Pseudobacteroides sp.: one gene and its partner. The protein of the gene in region 1 interacts with the protein of each later gene in a pairwise test. Links are inferred from orthologs where the notes say so. Each region holds a gene or a part of one and is shown in the gene's direction. Other genes may lie near its edges.

Region 1 (6,868 bases):
TAAGTAATTTAAGGACTGTGTGGCAGCTTTATAAATATATGAAGGCAGAGAAATTCCACATAGTTCATGTACACACACCCGTAGCAGGCATCTTGGGAAGAATAGCTGCCAAGCTGGCAAGGGTTCCGATAGTCATATATACGGCCCATGGATTTTACTTTCATGACAATATGGGAGCAGTCAAGAAAAATATTTTTATCGGTGTAGAAAAGCTTGGAGGGTGGCTTTCGGATTTTATATTCACCCAGAGCAGCGAGGATTGCAAGGCTGCCATTGAAAAGAAGATCATTGATAAATCAAAGATTCTCACAATAGGCAACGGTGTTGATCTTGGAAGATTTGAACCGTCCCGATTTGAAGACGGTACAGTAAAAGAAAGCTTAAAAAGAGAGCTTGGTATTAAGAGAGATGACCTGGTCGTTACCATACTTGGAAGAGTGGTCAGGGAAAAGGGTTATATGGAGTGGGTGCAAGCAGCAAAAGAGATTACCGATAGGTTTGATAATGTTAAGTTCCTTGCAATCGGAGGCACGCTTGAATCGGACAGGGATGGAATCAAGGCTGATCTTGACAGCTTTATAAGTGAAAACAAGCTGCAGGGCAAGGTTATATTTACAGGCTCAAGATCAGATATACCGGAACTTCTTGCTATTACCGACATATTTACACTTCCTTCTTACAGGGAGGGAATGCCTAGATCCCTTATAGAGGCCATGTGTATGTGCAAGCCGGCGGTGGCTACCAATATTAGGGGCTGCAGGGAAGAGGTTGACGAAGGGGATACCGGCTTTTTAGTTCCTGTGGCTGATCACAAACTGCTTGCAGACAAAATAATATATTTGGTTGAAAACCCGGACGAGAGGACAAGGATGGGAATAAATGCAAGGAAGAAAGCCTTGGAAGAGTTTGATGAAAGAAAGGTCCTTATCCGTCAGCGGGAAATATTTCAAAAGCTTGTGAATAAGTGTATTAATTAACATTGGCTATTCTTTATTTTAGGGTTGATTTACTAACAACTGTTTTATATACTTGGTATATATAGATACCGAATTATAAAACAGTTGTAAATTTATTATTGGGGTTAATTATATAGAGAAAACATAAGTAACTTTTTAAGAAAGAGTGAGGCAAATGAAGAGGATTTTTGATTTGTTATTTTCAATAGTGGTTATTGTATTGCTGTCACCGGTGCTATTGGCTTTAGTTATACTGGTAAAGCTTACTTCAAAAGGTCCTGTTATATTCAGTCAGCGTCGCATAGGTAAGGACAAAAAGGAGTTTAATATATATAAATTCAGAAGTATGTATATTGATACGCCAAAGGATGTTCCTACTCATCTTTTGGATAAGCCTGATGCGTTTATTACACCTGTGGGTAAAATTTTAAGAAAAACCAGCCTTGATGAGCTTCCCCAGCTCATTAACATATTTAAGGGTGAGATGAGCTTTGTGGGACCTAGGCCTGCTCTATACAACCAGTATGATCTTATAGAGATGAGGGACATTGCAGGTGCAAACAGTGTAAGGCCGGGAATTACAGGTTGGGCACAGATTAATGGAAGAGACGAGCTTCCTATTCCTGTTAAGGTGGAATATGACAAGTATTATGTTGAGAATATGTCGTTCTTCCTTGATGTGAAAATTGTATTAAAAACATTTACGAACGTCATATTGTCAAAAGGTGTTGTTGAAGGAAAGCAAGAAATTCAGGAAAAAGAGCACATTAAAGTATAAATAGCTAAAAGCGGTACTTGAGCTTACGGAAACAATTAAGATTGAAAATTCGCAAGCATTTGTTAAGTTTAGGGAGGTCTGATATGAGAAGAGAGATAAGATCAAAGCTTCTGGTGATTTTAGATATATTTTTAATTAACATTGCTGTATTATTTGCATATTTACTGAGGTTTGACGGCGATTTAAGCAATATGCCGCCTGAAGTAAAAAAGAATATAATCTATATATTTATCGCTGCGACGTTGATAAAGGTTGTGTCAAACGCATTGTTCAAGCTCTACAGCAGCCTTTGGAGATATGCCGGAATCTACGAAATGGTGAACATAGTAAAGGCTGCATTTATTGGAAATGTGATAATGCAGTGCTTTGTTTTTGTTGAGCGTATATTTGCTGAAAGGGACATGCTTATTTTCAAGGTAACTGTACCTGCAAGTATTTTTGCTATTTGTTTTTTGGTGGATATTTTTATGCTTGGCGGCTCAAGGTTTGCTTACAGGGTATTTAGAAGGATTGTAAAAGGTGAAAAAATACAATTAAAAAACTCCAAGAGAGTTCTTATTGCAGGTGGGGGTAATCTGGGTGCTGTGCTCATAAGGGAGCTTAGACGCCACACAGAGCTAAACAGCATACCTGTTGCAATAGTAGATGAGGATCCATATAAAATAGGCAAGGAGATAAATGGAGTCCCCATAATAGGGCAAAACAAAGATATACTGGATATCATAATCCGCAAGAAGATAGATGAGGTTATTATCACAATACCGGGAGCATCCAACCAGGTAATAAACGAAATATACAATGAATGCTCTAAGACCGATTGTAAGGTAAAGATACTGCCTTCCATGGCACAGCTTATTGACGAGACTGTTATGATCCAGAAGATAAGGGATGTAAATATAGAGGACCTTCTTGGAAGGGAGCCCGTTAACCTTGATATTGAGAAGATAACATCATACGTTGAAGGTCAGGTTATCATGGTTACAGGCGGAGGAGGATCAATCGGTTCCGAGCTGTGCAGGCAGATCGCCTCGTTTAAGCCGAAGCACCTTATAATACTGGACAATTATGAAAATAATGCTTATGACATTCAGAACGAGCTTATATACAATTATCCTGGGCTTAATCTGACAACCGTTATTGCAAACATAAGAGAAAAACACAGAATAGACAGCTTGTTCAAAAAATACAGACCAAATGTTGTGTTTCATGCGGCAGCACACAAGCATGTGCCTTTGATGGAAGCCAACCCCACTGAGGCTATTAAGAATAATGTTTTCGGCACTATGAATGTTGCAGAGTGTGCGGATAAGTACGACACAAAAAGGTTTGTGCTTATTTCCACCGATAAGGCGGTAAACCCAACAAACATCATGGGAGCAACAAAAAGAATAGCAGAAATGATAATTCAGGCAATAAACAAACACAGCAAAACGGAGTTTGTTGCCGTTAGATTTGGAAATGTACTAGGCAGCAACGGCAGCGTTATTCCCCTGTTTAAAAAGCAGATTGAACAGGGAGGACCTGTTACAGTTACTCATACTGAGGTTACAAGGTTCTTTATGACCATACCTGAAGCCGTTCAGCTGGTAATTCAGGCTGGAGCTATGGCAAAAGGCGGGGAAATATTTGTCCTTGACATGGGCAATCCCGTAAAGATATATGATTTAGCCAGAAACCTGATAAAACTATCAGGTTTCGAGCCCGATGAAGATATAAAAATTGAGATTACCGGATTAAGGCCTGGTGAAAAATTGTATGAAGAGCTGCTTATGGATGAAGAAGGCCTTAAGTCCACCGCCAATAAAAAAATATTTGTAGCGAAGCCTGTTTTTACTGATTTGGTAATGCTTAAGCGTGAGTTGGACCGATTGAAGGAAATAATTATGACAGACGCCAACGAGGTTATGGAATATGTACAAATGATTGTACCTACTTACAAGAAAGCTCAATAGTTCATAGTTTTCTGTTATAGCAGGTTAGAACCCTGTCCAGCCTTCGGCTGTAGTGTTGAACCGGGTGACTCTGAAGGTCGAAGTTATTGGTTTCAATGATTTTGTTAAGACGGATGTGCATACGTGCAATAATTGAATACATGAGTTCTTTTGACATGAAATAATAGCCTCCTTTAATTGACTTGATAAATCAACTGACATTATTTCAGATAAACTATGGACAACCCACTTGTAATAATTATAACATAATATGGAATTTTATCAATGGAAATTATTAAAATTTATAAACCATAAATTTGTGATTTTATTTTTGATTATAAATGTTATAATGTATAAAGTATACTATACTAATAGTAAAATGGCTTATTATCAGTCACTCTGATATGCTTCATTGCTTGCCGAAATGACTAATAGATAAAGAGATATGCAGATAAATAATATTTTCTGTTAGGAGTGTGTTTTGTGAATAAAAAAATACTGATAGTAGAAGATGAGAAAAACATTGTTGACATTCTTAAATTTAACCTAAAAAAGGAAGGATTCGATACAATAGAGGCTCATGATGGAGAGCAGGGGTTAGAGCTGGCAATAAACCAGAAGCCTGACTTGATCCTTCTTGATATAATGCTGCCTAAAATGGATGGATTTACTGTATGTCGTAAAATCAGGCAAAGCCTTTCCACACCTATATTGATGCTTACTGCAAAGGAAGAGGAAGTGGATAAGGTGTTAGGCCTTGAGCTTGGTGCGGATGACTATATTACCAAGCCGTTTAGTCCTAGGGAGCTTATGGCCAGGGTAAAGGCAAACATAAGAAGGACTGCACTTTCAGAGGTACAGCCTTCCAATACTGAAAGTATAATGAAAATAGGCAATCTTGAAATTGATTTCGAACGTTATGAAATAAAAAATGATAATACTACTATAGAGCTTACTTTAAGAGAGTTTGAGCTGGTTAAATTTCTGGCTCTTTCCCAGGGACAGGTTTTTTCCAGGGAGGTGCTTTTGGAAAAGGTCTGGGGTTATGAATATTATGGCGATGTACGTACGGTTGATGTGACAGTTAGAAGAATAAGAGAAAAGCTGGAGAAGAATCCTAGCGAGCCCGAGTATATAATTACAAAAAGAGGTGTAGGTTACTTCTTCAAAAAGGTAGGATAAGATGCATTTTAGGGAATTGCGTTGGAAGTTTATAAAGAGATTTTTCTGGAGATTTTCACGGAGTTTGCAGTGGAAGCTGGTTTCTATCTTTATTTCTATAACCTTGGTCCTTATGATTATTATGTGGCTGTTTTTAATAGACTCGGTAGAATCTACCTACTTCCAGAGCTTTAAGGCAAGCATAGAATCGGGGCTAAACAAGTGGGAGCTTAAAAACAACAAAAAGGCAGGAGTAGCTGAAGCTAAAAAATCCCTTGTGGACAAGAATTATGCAATTCTTACTTTCTATGTCGGGGAAGACAGAACCTATGCTCTTGTTGATAAGGACCTTAATATCGATAAATTTTACGACTCAAGATACAGCGATAATGACAAGAGTGCTTACCTTGAGGATTTATTGAAGTCCAAGAATTTTGTCACTGCAATGTCCGGACAAATCGGAGACAAGGAAATTCTGATGCATACTGCAGACGGAACTGCCTTTTATGACTATGCCTGGACAAATGGTAATTATATACTTTATTTTAGGTATTATAGGCAGGATTTGGGTAATACTATAGATAATCTCAATATTGATTTACTTAAGAGCTCAATAATTGCAATAATTCTATCGTTGCTAATCGGGTATGCTCTCTCAAAAACCATCACCATTCCAATTATAAACGTAATGCATAAGGCACAAAAGGTTGCTGGGGGCGATTTCGACCAATTGGTTGATGTAAAATCCGAGGATGAGATTGGAAAGTTGACAAAGACATTTAACTTTATGGCTAAAGAGCTGAAGCAGAAGATTATCGGTATTTCCAGTGAAAAAAGCAAAATAGAAACTATTTTAAAATACATGGCGGACGGAGTAATAGCCTTTAATATGTCGGGTGAGGTTATACATTCCAACCCGGCATCTTTAAGAATGCTGGGGCTAAGGGATGCAAGCTTTACTTTTTACGAGTTTGCAAAAAGCTATTCTTTGGATATAAGCATAGAGGATCTTTTAGAGTCTGAGTCATCTGCCTCTAGAGAAGCAAATATAAGGACCATGCACAAAATAATAAAAATATACTTTGCATTATTTACCGATGAGGAAAACAATGCTGAGGGTATAATTATTGTGCTTCAAGATATTACAGAGCAGCAAAGGCTTGATGATATGAGAAAAGAGTTTGTTGCCAACGTTTCACATGAGCTCAGGACTCCGCTTACATCTATAAAAAGCTATGCCGAGACCCTTTTGGATGGTGAGTACAGGAATGGTGAAATAGCAGAAAAATTCCTGGGAGTAATAAACTCAGAGGCAGACAGAATGACAAGGCTCGTTAAGGATCTATTGCAGTTGTCCAGTCTGGACAATAAAAAAATGCACTGGAATAAGAAAAATATACAGTTGACGGAAATTGTAAAGAATTGTGTGAATAAAATGTCCATTGATGCAAAAATCAAGGAACAGTCACTTGAGTTTTTTGTTGAGGAAGACCCTGGAGAAGTGTATGCAGACAGGGATCGTATAGAGCAGGTTGTGATAAATATAATAAGCAACGCTATCAAATATACCCATATTAGAGGCATCATAACAGTAAGTGTAGGTGTTAATGAGAACATGGCATTTATCAGGGTTGCTGATACGGGAATCGGCATATCTCAGGAGGATATTAAAAGGGTCTTCGAAAGATTTTACAGGGTGGACAAAGCCCGCTCAAGGGAGATGGGCGGTACAGGCCTTGGCCTAGCCATTGCAAAGGAGATTGTGGAGGCTCATGGCGGCACAATATTAGTTTCGAGTGAGATTGGTGTGGGTACTGTACTGACCGTAAACTTGAGGTTGTCTTGCGAAATATGACGTAGTTTTGTATATTACCGAATGTAATTTAATTTTAAATACAATGTAATAGATTTGTAACATAAATTGTAGTATAATTAATATAGAGTCATATATAGAGAATGCATAAAAAAATAATCTGATTTAAGGTTTAATCATTTTGAGGTGTTGTACAATGTTAAAGAAATTTTGTAGTTTTCTGACAATT
Region 2 (9,961 bases), on another replicon or contig:
CCCTCAATTTTGCTTCTAAATATAAAATAAGTGAATTACATTTTTAAAATTGGTAATACTCCCAAAAGGGGAAATAAATCTTCAGGAATGGAATAAAAAATAATTAAGGCGTATAATTAGTATTGGATGTATAAACTGGTAAAAATTCTGGTATAATTTTACTATGGCTAACTGATTCTATTATTTTTAATTGTCTGATTTTTAAATAATGTCCCTGGTGGGACTTTTCTTTTTTATGGGGATGATGCCTCCATATTAAATGGTATATCAAAATCCAATATGATTTTGCAATTTTGATAATTTCCTAAGCAAGAGCAATAAAAAGCCAGCTGGGATATTCCGCAGCTGGCTGTACACGTAATTATATCGTTCTAATTTCTTGTAACCTTTATTGTATAATTTCCTGTAATATAGGGTGATGAATGTTTTACCTTAACATAGTAGGTTCTTAGTGAATTGTCATTAGTGAAATTGATTTTAAAGTTACCGTTTGCACCACTGCTGTTGTCCTGGCCTATAAGGTTGAATTCACTGTACCACACTTCACTTCTATTTGCTATATATGGATCCTGAATAGGTATTGAACCCTTGTAAACTTCCCCATATGTATCTGTCATACCAAAGGTTTCAACAGTGTAGTTGCCGGGATATGCTCCTATCTTGTACCAATCAACGTCACCTTCATTGTCTATTGAAGCAACTTTTTCAACATTTATATCAATAATATCAGCAGAAAAAACTGTATCATTAACTTCTTTTTCACCATTTGCTGCAGGAGTTGGAATATAGCAAACACTCTCGTAGAAAAGGAATTCGTTAAAGTTAATTGCATGTTCCTGACCATCCCATGGGTCATTATAGATCACAAATGGGCCTGTTACCCCATCTTTCTGATACATATAACCTTTACCCACTATACAATGATTATCTATAAGAAAGGCTATGGGTGAATTCATATCAATAGCTTTCACAATATCATCGAAAGGATATGCTCCAAAAACACTTGAGAACTTTTTTGGAGTTATATGTCTTGCTGAATAACCTGTTATGTATCTTTCTATGCCTTCTGATAGGGTAGACATAGTATTTGGTTGGTTAAACTGGTAGGAATAAGAATTTGGATAAATATATTTAGCAATTTCAACAGTACGGTTTATATTGGTGTTATTGATATAGGAACTCACCATGGATGCACTTGTTGCCCAGCATAATAAACTGTAAGGCTGCTGGGTCTGGTATACAAGTGGCAGAGTTTTTCCCCTGGTTACACTGATTGTATAATTTCCTGTTGAACCATTGCTATCGGTTACTTTTATATAATAAGCTATGTTTTTCTGAAGCTGCATTTCCAGTACACAGTTTTCTACTGCATCTGTATCACTGGCCAAAAGCTGTCCACTGCCGCTATAAACCTGTCCTGTTGTATTATTGAAGCCCTTGGTTTCAATCCTGTAGTAGGCTGTTTGAGAAGCAGTAAATCTGAAATAGTCTACATCAGAGGATGAGTTTATTTGTGCAGTATATGGAGTTCCGGCACTTAGCACATAGGCTGAATTGATTGAATTTCCCTCATTATCATAAGAAATGGTTTCCTGAGGAATGGAAACAACAAGATTATAATCACCGCTGTTAGCACTTGAATCCCAATGTGTAACCTTTATATAATAAGTGGTAGATGCCGACAGATCATATGTGATACTAAAGTTTCCGCTGCCGTAATCATCATTAGTGGTAAGATATTGCTTGCTTGCGGGACGCATTATACCTGTACCGATTCCGTTATTATCATAAAGATACCCTACTGTATCGGTGGAACCAGTGGTTTTTATAGTGTATGTTCCGCTTATCCGTGGAGTAAACATGTAATAGTCTTCGTCAGCAGGCTGGTTAATTGCTCCGGAAATGGAGACTGTCTTTGTATTGTTTGGTAGAATATTGGCAGACAGGAATGAGCTGTTATATTCTACTTCAGTTATGGTTATTCTATTTGGCTTTAACGGGATAATGCTGATTGTATAGCCGGCCTTTGACATATCATATGTGCTATTGCATTTGAGTTTTATATAATAGTTGTGGTTTCCTGTTAATTCAGCACGTAGAGTACTATTTGGGGTCTCATCAATTATTTCTCTGGATGGGTTGTATAAAGTTTTTGTTGCAGAATTACCTGACTCTATAGTGATCTCATAAGGTCCTGTGTACATTGGTGTAAAGATAAAATAATCCTCATCTATCACACTGTCTAAGTTACCGATAATTTTTTCGTTGTAGTTACCATATTTGTCAAGAGGTGTTGCTGACTCAAATGTGTCATTTAGCTCACATTCATACATAGCTGCATAGCCTGATATGCTGAAAATGGCAATTACAAATAAAACTACTACGTATGTAGTTAAAAATTTACTTCTTTTGTTCATACTAATCCCCCATTCTTTTGTTTGTCTGATTATTAGCCCTACAATTGCATCGATGCATTTTATTTAATACCTTTGCTATATTAAAAGTGTTAATAATCTTACATTTGGCGGAGCAAATAACGAACGGGTTAACGGGATTTGCGACAGACAAATGTAATAGATTAATCACTTTTAATGTAGATAAAGGGATTAACATAATATTAACACAAAAAGTTTACTTTAAAAAGCATAAAAGTAAAAAATTATCATTATGTTATAAATTTGTTGTGTGATAAAAAAGCAATAAAATTCCCCCTACCTTGCATAAACAAGATAAGGGGAGCCTTTGTCGATGTAAATATTAAATCTTAAACTTCTTTACTTCAAGTGTGAGTTCATCGGCCATCTTGGATAATCCTGCTGCAGCTTGTGCCACAATCTCAATTGATGCCAGCTGTTCCTGACCGGAAGCAGATATTTCCTCCGAGCTTGCTGCCGATTGCTGTGCTACTGAGGCCATATCCTGAGTCTGGGTTGCGATTTCTTTTGATCTGGAGTCAATGTTTTGAAGCATCTCTGCGGAGTGTTGTGAACGTTTTACTATATCTTCTACAGCCATCTTAATTTTATCAAAAGCATCTTTTGTATTATTTACGGCTTCAGCCTGGGAATTGACAGTTACTTTTGATAAAGCCATGTTTTCAGAGGTCTGTTTGCTTTTTTCTGTAGTTTCTCTTATGATTGTTGTTATTTCTTTTGCAGCGGATGCTGACCCCTCAGCCAGCTTTCTGATTTCTTCCGAAACGACGGCAAAACCTTTTCCTGCTTCTCCTGCTCTAGCAGCTTCTATTGCTGCATTGAGAGCCAAAAGATTAGTCTGTTCCGTTATAGATGTTATTACATCAACAATGCCCTCAACTTTTGCAACCATTTCACCTAACTCATTGATGGAATTGCCAACCTCGTGTGTAATATTAAAATTCTCACGCATTCTTTCCATAACCAGATCAACCGCACTCTGACCTAGTCTGACCATCTCCAGTGATTTAACAGCGTTTTCAGCATTTTCCGAAGTAGCTTGATTAACTCCATCTATAGTATTTACAACATCTGAAATTGTTTGGCTCGTGCTATTGACGATTTCTGCCTGGTGGTTATTGCCTTCTGCGATTTCATTTATTGTTAGTACGATTTGGTTTATGGTTTTTGTATTTTCATCTGCGGATTCGCTTAATTCCTTTGAATGTAGTGATAGATTGTTTGAGATATGTGTTACTCTTTTTATAAGGTCACTCATTGATTTTCTGGTTTCCCATAAAGCCTTTGCCATGGCTCCGCACTCATCTTTGCTATTTAATGTTTTTTTAAAATCATTGTTTTCGGACAAGTCTAGCTGAGCCATTCTCTTGGCAGCTTCAGTTAATTTGACTATTGGTTTTGATATATAAATTCCAATTAAGTATGATAAACAGGCACCGATTAACATTGAAGTCAGCGTACCGATTAATACAGAAAAAGGAATAGCACTTCTGTCAGAAGCAGATCCCTGGCTTCCCATTATAGATGTTACAATGGATATTGTTAATGCAATAATCAGCGAATTAATTAAAGACAAGATAACAATTTTTGTGGATATCTTTTTCATAGATTATCTCCTCTGTACTTATTGTTATAAATATAGTCTGAACTACTTACCATGCTAAATCTATCGGTATTTTAGATAATATCCATAATAAGAAATTGATAATTATCCTTAGGTTTATTGGCTACACTTTTTAACATAGTAAATATAAAAATAAATCCTATGTATTAAACAATGCATTGACATATTACTTGAATATGTAGTAACATTATAGTGGTAGTAAATAATACTACCATAATAGGGCGATGATATTGCTATAATTGGGTGGTGATAGATATAAATCTAATTCAAAGCCTTATGGTAACAGGACTTACGAGACATGAATCCGAATTGTATGTTGCACTTTCAAGGGAGGGTGAGCTTACTGGGTATGAAGCAGCAAAGGTGACAGGCATTCCAAGAGCCAATGTATATCAAGCACTGGCTGCACTTGTTGAAAAAGGCGGTGCGTATCTGGTTGAAGGAAGTGTTCCCAGATACACTGCGGTGCAGGTTGAGGAATATTGCAAAAATGTGGTAGACCACATAAAAGAAGTAACAGAAATAATTAAAATGGAATGCCCCAAAGGCCGTAAGCCATATGAGCCATATATAACAATAAGTGGCATTAAGCACATACTGGATAAAATGAAAAACATTATTGGAGAGGCAAAGGAAAGAGTATATATTTCAATGACTGACAAAGAATTTGATTATATATCAGATGAGTTGGAAAAGGCAATAAAAAGGGGTGTAAAGGTTGTAGCTATAGCATCAGGAAAGCTTGATATAAATGGGGCTATAGTCCATTATACTACCAAGGCTTCAGGACAGATAAGGCTTATTGCTGATTCAACCGAGGTGCTTACAGGCTGCATAACAGGAGGTGACCAGGACATCTGCCTATATTCAAAAAATAAGCCGTTGGTTGAGCTGGTTAAGGATTCTTTGAAAAACGAAATACAGATTTCAGAGCTAAAAGGGGATAAATAATATGAATAATGACAATATGGAATTTGATTACAATTTTTATAACAACATTGATTTGAAGAGAATTTTGGATAAATACGGAAGTCCCTTATATCTGTATGACGAAAAGACCCTTAGAAAAAACTGCAGAGAAATGAAAAATCTTATAAGATATCCGTGGTTTGTGGCTAACTACTCAATAAAAGCAAACTCAAATATTGAGCTTTTGAAGATTGTCAGGGATGAAGGGTTGAATGCAGATGCAATGTCTCCAGGTGAGATTTATGTGCTTTTGAAAGCGGGCTTTAAACCTTCTCAAATCTTCTACGTCGGAAACAATGTATCAGCGGATGAAATGAAATACGCTGCAGCAAATGGGGTTCTTGTCAGTGTGGATTCATTGTCTCAGCTTGAAACTTATGGTCAGATCGGTAGAGGTGGCCGGGTTTCCATAAGGTTTAACCCGGGAGTAGGAGCAGGTCACCATGAAAAGGTGGTTACGGCAGGTAGCAATACAAAGTTCGGAATTGACAGCACTCTTGTTAATGAGGTAAAAGAAATAGCTGAAAAATATTCTTTAAAAGTTGTCGGAGTAAATCAGCACATAGGCTCATTGTTTTTAGAGGGAAAGCCTTATATTGAGGGGGTTAAGTCACTTCTTCACATTGCTTCAGCATTTGATGGCTTGGAGTTTGTTGATCTTGGGGGAGGTTTTGGAATACCTTATAAAAAACAGGATAGCCAAAACAGGCTTGATCTTTCTTATTTATCACACGGGCTTGAAAAGGTAATCCTGGAGTGGATGAAGGCCTACGGCAGAGAGGTTCAGATAAAAACAGAACCTGGAAGGTATGTTGTGGCTGAAAGCGGAGTTTTACTTGGAACGGTATATAGTTTAAAAGTAAACTACGGAAGAAGGTATATAGGGACAGATATAGGCTTCAATGTACTTATGAGGCCTGTCATGTATGACTCATATCATGAAATTGTATTCTTCAGGAATGGTAAGCTGTTGACCGGTGAAAAAAGAAGTATTGCCACAGTTGTGGGAAATATTTGCGAAACAGGTGATGTATTGGCAAAAGACAGGTTGCTTCCTGATGATATACAGGAAGGCGACATTGTTGCTGTTTTGGATGCAGGGGCATATGGATACTCAATGTGCTCAAACTACAATTTAAGGCTAAGACCGTCTGAAGTACTCATATGTGAAGACGGATCAGACAGGCTTATAAGAAAAAGGGACACTTTGGAGGACCTTATAGCAGGCTATGATATAAAGTGATGACTTATACCCAATCCTTCCATATTTCCGGCTTGTATCCAACAGTGGCTTGTTTTCCATTCCTTACTATAGGCGATTTATAGAGCTTGGGATTTTTAAAGAGCACTTCTTCAGCTACTTTTCCAGTCCCAAGCCTCTGCATGTTTAATGCAGTATATTCCTTGCACTTGTCATTTATTAGATCTGTCAGCCCGACAGCTTTCTTTACACTTTCAAATTCCCCTTTGCTAAGTCCGTATTTGGCCAGGTCTACAAGCTGATAGCTGATGTTCCTCTCCTTGAAATAGCGTTCAGCCTTTTGAGTATCGAAGCATTTTTTTAAAGCATATATCTGTATGTTCATATACTTACCTTTCTTAATTTATACAAAAAGTATAAAAATTCAGTTGTTTTTCTAACTTAGCTTTAATCCCTTATTATATTATGATTATACCAGCTGTATTAAAGGTGTTGTCAAGGTTTATATTTCCACGCATGTTGGACATATATTAAAGCATATGTTATAATTTTGAAATGCAAGAAATGTATTCATAATGTAGCTTTTTATAGTTATTTGTGTATTAATTATCGTAAAAATAAATGAGCTTAATTTTACCAGGGGGATTAAATTGGGTACAGAACAAAATGACCGATTGAATAGTAAAGTATCAATAAAAACCTTAATTATTCAGTATTTATTTACCGTTGCAGGATCAATCCTTTTTGCTGTGGTTTTACATACGGTACTAATAAAATATTTGGATATTTATCATTCGGCATTGGAACTAAGCTGTGTTTTTATCTCAATATCCACTTTCTTTGCAGCATGGTTTACCTATAATAACGGTACTACGGGAATATATATTTTAGGATTTGGTTATCTTGCAGTTGCACTCTTTGATGCTCTGCATACTTTGTTTTACTTCAAATTAAATCTAAATTCACATTCATTCTTTGATCTATCGACCTGGTACTGGGTACTGGGAAGATTTGCTGAGGCAGTAATACTATTGTTGTCGGTGCAGTCATTCAGGATTAGGCTTAATAAGTGGCTGGCACTATGTATTACATTAATAATAGCTTCAGGTGTATCGGTTTTTTGTATAGTATATCATGATTATTTGCCCATACTTCTAACTGAACAAGGAATTACTCAGGTAAAATTAATAATGGAAATTGTTATAATGTCCATACTTATGTTAGCAGTGTATTTTACAAAAAATAAAGTTTCCGGCACAGGAATAGTTACATATAAATATATTTTCGTATCACTGATTCTCACAATATCAGCAGAGTTTTGTTTTGTTTTATATATTACAGTGGAGTCTACAATATGGACCATAGGACATGTTTTAAAGATTGCGTCTTATTTCTATCTCTTTAAAGGAATATACATTTCCACCGTTACTTATCCGTATGAAAATCTTGAAGATGAACACATAAAGCTGGATAATGCATATAAGAAGCTGGATGAGGCACATATACAAATAAAAACTATCACAGAAAACCTCAACAGCACTCTTGATGCACTTCCTATAGCAGTGCTTAAGTGTGGGTTTGACAGAAGAATTATATATGTAAACAGGATGTTTGAAGATGTTTTGGCGTGTGATAGAAATAAATTATATGGTTATTTTCTGGAAGATGTACTAAAGGAATTTGGGGGAGAAAGGCAAGACGAAAAATTTCTTTTAGATGAATTAATAAATAATAAAGTTGAAGGTAACCAGATTATGTGGATCTGTCAAACAGGAAGAGGCGATATTGTCAAGCTTTCTGTGACAGCTCAGAGAATCGGCAGCGGTATTTTGGTTCTTATAAAGGATGCGAAAAGGGAGCAGGAACTCGAGAATGTTCATCTTCAAACACAGACTATATTAAACGCAATAAGCAACAGCGTGCTTATGATAGATAAGCATAGGAAGATTATATTGCACAATAAAGCCCTCGAAGAGGTATTTGAGATAGAAGATAAAAGGATCAAAGGTATGGATCTGGATGAATTAAATAAACTAGTAGATTTCGACTGCGATAATTTCTTCGATATGGCACTGAGAGGAATTGAAGATAAACAATACCATGAGATTGCTGTGAAGTCTATGAAAGGTAATAGGAAAGAGCTTCTCATGTATTTTACACCGATTAAAAATATTGAGGGAGAAATAATCGGAGGGATAAGTGTAGGCACAGATATAACTGAGATTAGAAAAGAGCAGCAAAAAATGATACAACAGGAAAAACTTGCGTTATTGGGCCAAATGGGTGCTGGAATAGTGCATGAAACCAGAAATTACTTAACAACAATAAAAGGCCGCTGCCAGTTAATCGATATGCTTTCCCATGATAAAACGATTAAAGGCCATACTGCAAAAATAAAAAGTAATATTGAAGAGGTGAACAAAATAATAAGTGAATTTTTATTTTTGTCAAAGCCTAGAGAAGCTCAAATGGAAGAGGTTTCCTTATGTGATGTATTCAAATCAATTAAAGCCATGATTGAGGCATCCTCCCTTGTTAAAGGAGTAGATATTGATTTCAATTTGTCTAATGAAGAAAGGTATTTATATTGTGATGAGTCACAGCTAAAGCAAGTTATGCTAAATATTTGTAAAAATGCTATTGATGCAATGGCAGAAGTAGAATCAGCAAAACTTAAGATAGATACAGGGTATAATGAACAGACAAATGAGATGGTTATACAAATTTCAGACAATGGAAAAGGCATATCAAAGGAAGACTTAAAGAAAATAGGCACCCCCTTCTTTACAACTAAAAAGAGCGGTACAGGGCTGGGATTGAATGTATGCCACCAAATAATCAAACAACATAGCGGAAATATTGACGTTCAAAGTGAATTAGGCAAGGGTACAACCTTTACAATAACTTTACCCTGTATAGAGGATGATGAAGAATTTGAGGCTGTATGATACTAAAAGGGGCTTTAATCAAGCCCCTTTTAGTCAGTATTTATAATCACTATTAATATAAATCGTTTTATTTGTTATAAAACATATTTGTTGATCTTGTATTGCCAAACTGTGCATATATCCTGCAGTTATCAAATTGTGCAGAGTTTGGAATTATTAAGGCACCGAAAGCACTTGTAGTTCCATTTACTGAATTCCATTTAGGAGTGGAGCTTGTATCGCTAATTGAAGAGTAATAAACTGTAACTGGTGCATTTGCAAATGCGGATGTAACAATAAGATCCTTATTTGCGTTAAATGTTAATTTGCTGGTATCTGCATATTGTGTTGGCAAAATATTTGATAATGTATTGTTTACTTTAGCCTGAAGTTGATAGTTTACATAATCGTTAGCGTATATATTGACCTTTGCAAAACCGAAGACATCTGTTGAGCCGGCTGAATGGGTATTTATGACTCTGCGTTCCAGCGGGCCGACAACGATTTCGCCGCCTATACCTTCATAATATGATATCGTAATTGGGGCACCCGGAATGTCTGTAAATAAAAACAGTTCAAAGTTATTATTTGGGTTCTTAATGATCTCAATTGAGCTGTGTGACATCAAAACCGGGTTTGATTTAACCTTACCTATTGCTGATTCAATAGATACGTTTTTAGAATATTTAAGTGTGGTAACCTCAAGAGTTCCATTGGCATCGGTATAACCGGCAAGGCTTTGCTCAATAATTTCAGGGCTGCTGGGGCCCGGAACAATCCTGCTGATATTTCCGCCATAGTAGGT

Evidence for each region.
Region 2: the proteins of yycF (region 1) and lysA interact in binary tests that used the Escherichia coli proteins (3 or more experiments, as listed by UniProt). The link is inferred for Pseudobacteroides sp. from one-to-one orthologs.

What each region holds. Positions count from the first base shown.
Region 1 is NZ_DATCTU010000123.1:44,879-51,746, forward strand. What follows is about bases 3,106-5,997. They hold yycF (response regulator YycF), read left to right. Parts: upstream 3,106-4,148; coding sequence 4,149-4,847; downstream 4,848-5,997. Other genes in these bases: VIO64_RS21445 (nucleoside-diphosphate sugar epimerase/dehydratase), read left to right, coding at 3,106-3,686; VIO64_RS21450 (hypothetical protein), read right to left, coding at 3,688-3,843; VIO64_RS21460 (ATP-binding protein), read left to right, coding at 4,912-5,997. Outside these bases: VIO64_RS21435 (glycosyltransferase family 4 protein), read left to right, coding at 1-977; VIO64_RS21440 (sugar transferase), read left to right, coding at 1,132-1,734; more of VIO64_RS21445, read left to right, coding at 1,818-3,105; more of VIO64_RS21460, read left to right, coding at 5,998-6,681; VIO64_RS21465 (hypothetical protein), read left to right, coding at 6,836-6,868. UniProt on the Escherichia coli protein: Response regulator member of the two-component regulatory system CpxA/CpxR which responds to envelope stress response by activating expression of downstream genes including cpxP, degP, dsbA and ppiA.
Region 2 is NZ_DATCTU010000102.1:7,590-17,550, reverse strand. What follows is about bases 4,179-7,141. They hold lysA (diaminopimelate decarboxylase), read left to right. Parts: upstream 4,179-5,011; coding sequence 5,012-6,271; downstream 6,272-7,141. Other genes in these bases: VIO64_RS16090 (MASE3 domain-containing protein), read left to right, coding at 6,880-7,141; VIO64_RS16095 (arsenate reductase family protein), read right to left, coding at 6,276-6,614; VIO64_RS16105 (TrmB family transcriptional regulator), read left to right, coding at 4,306-5,010. Outside these bases: VIO64_RS16115 (papain-like cysteine protease family protein), read right to left, coding at 372-2,417; VIO64_RS16110 (HAMP domain-containing methyl-accepting chemotaxis protein), read right to left, coding at 2,758-4,041; more of VIO64_RS16090, read left to right, coding at 7,142-9,177; VIO64_RS16085 (hypothetical protein), read right to left, coding at 9,245-9,961. UniProt on the Escherichia coli protein: Specifically catalyzes the decarboxylation of meso-diaminopimelate (meso-DAP) to L-lysine. Is not active against the DD- or LL-isomers of diaminopimelate.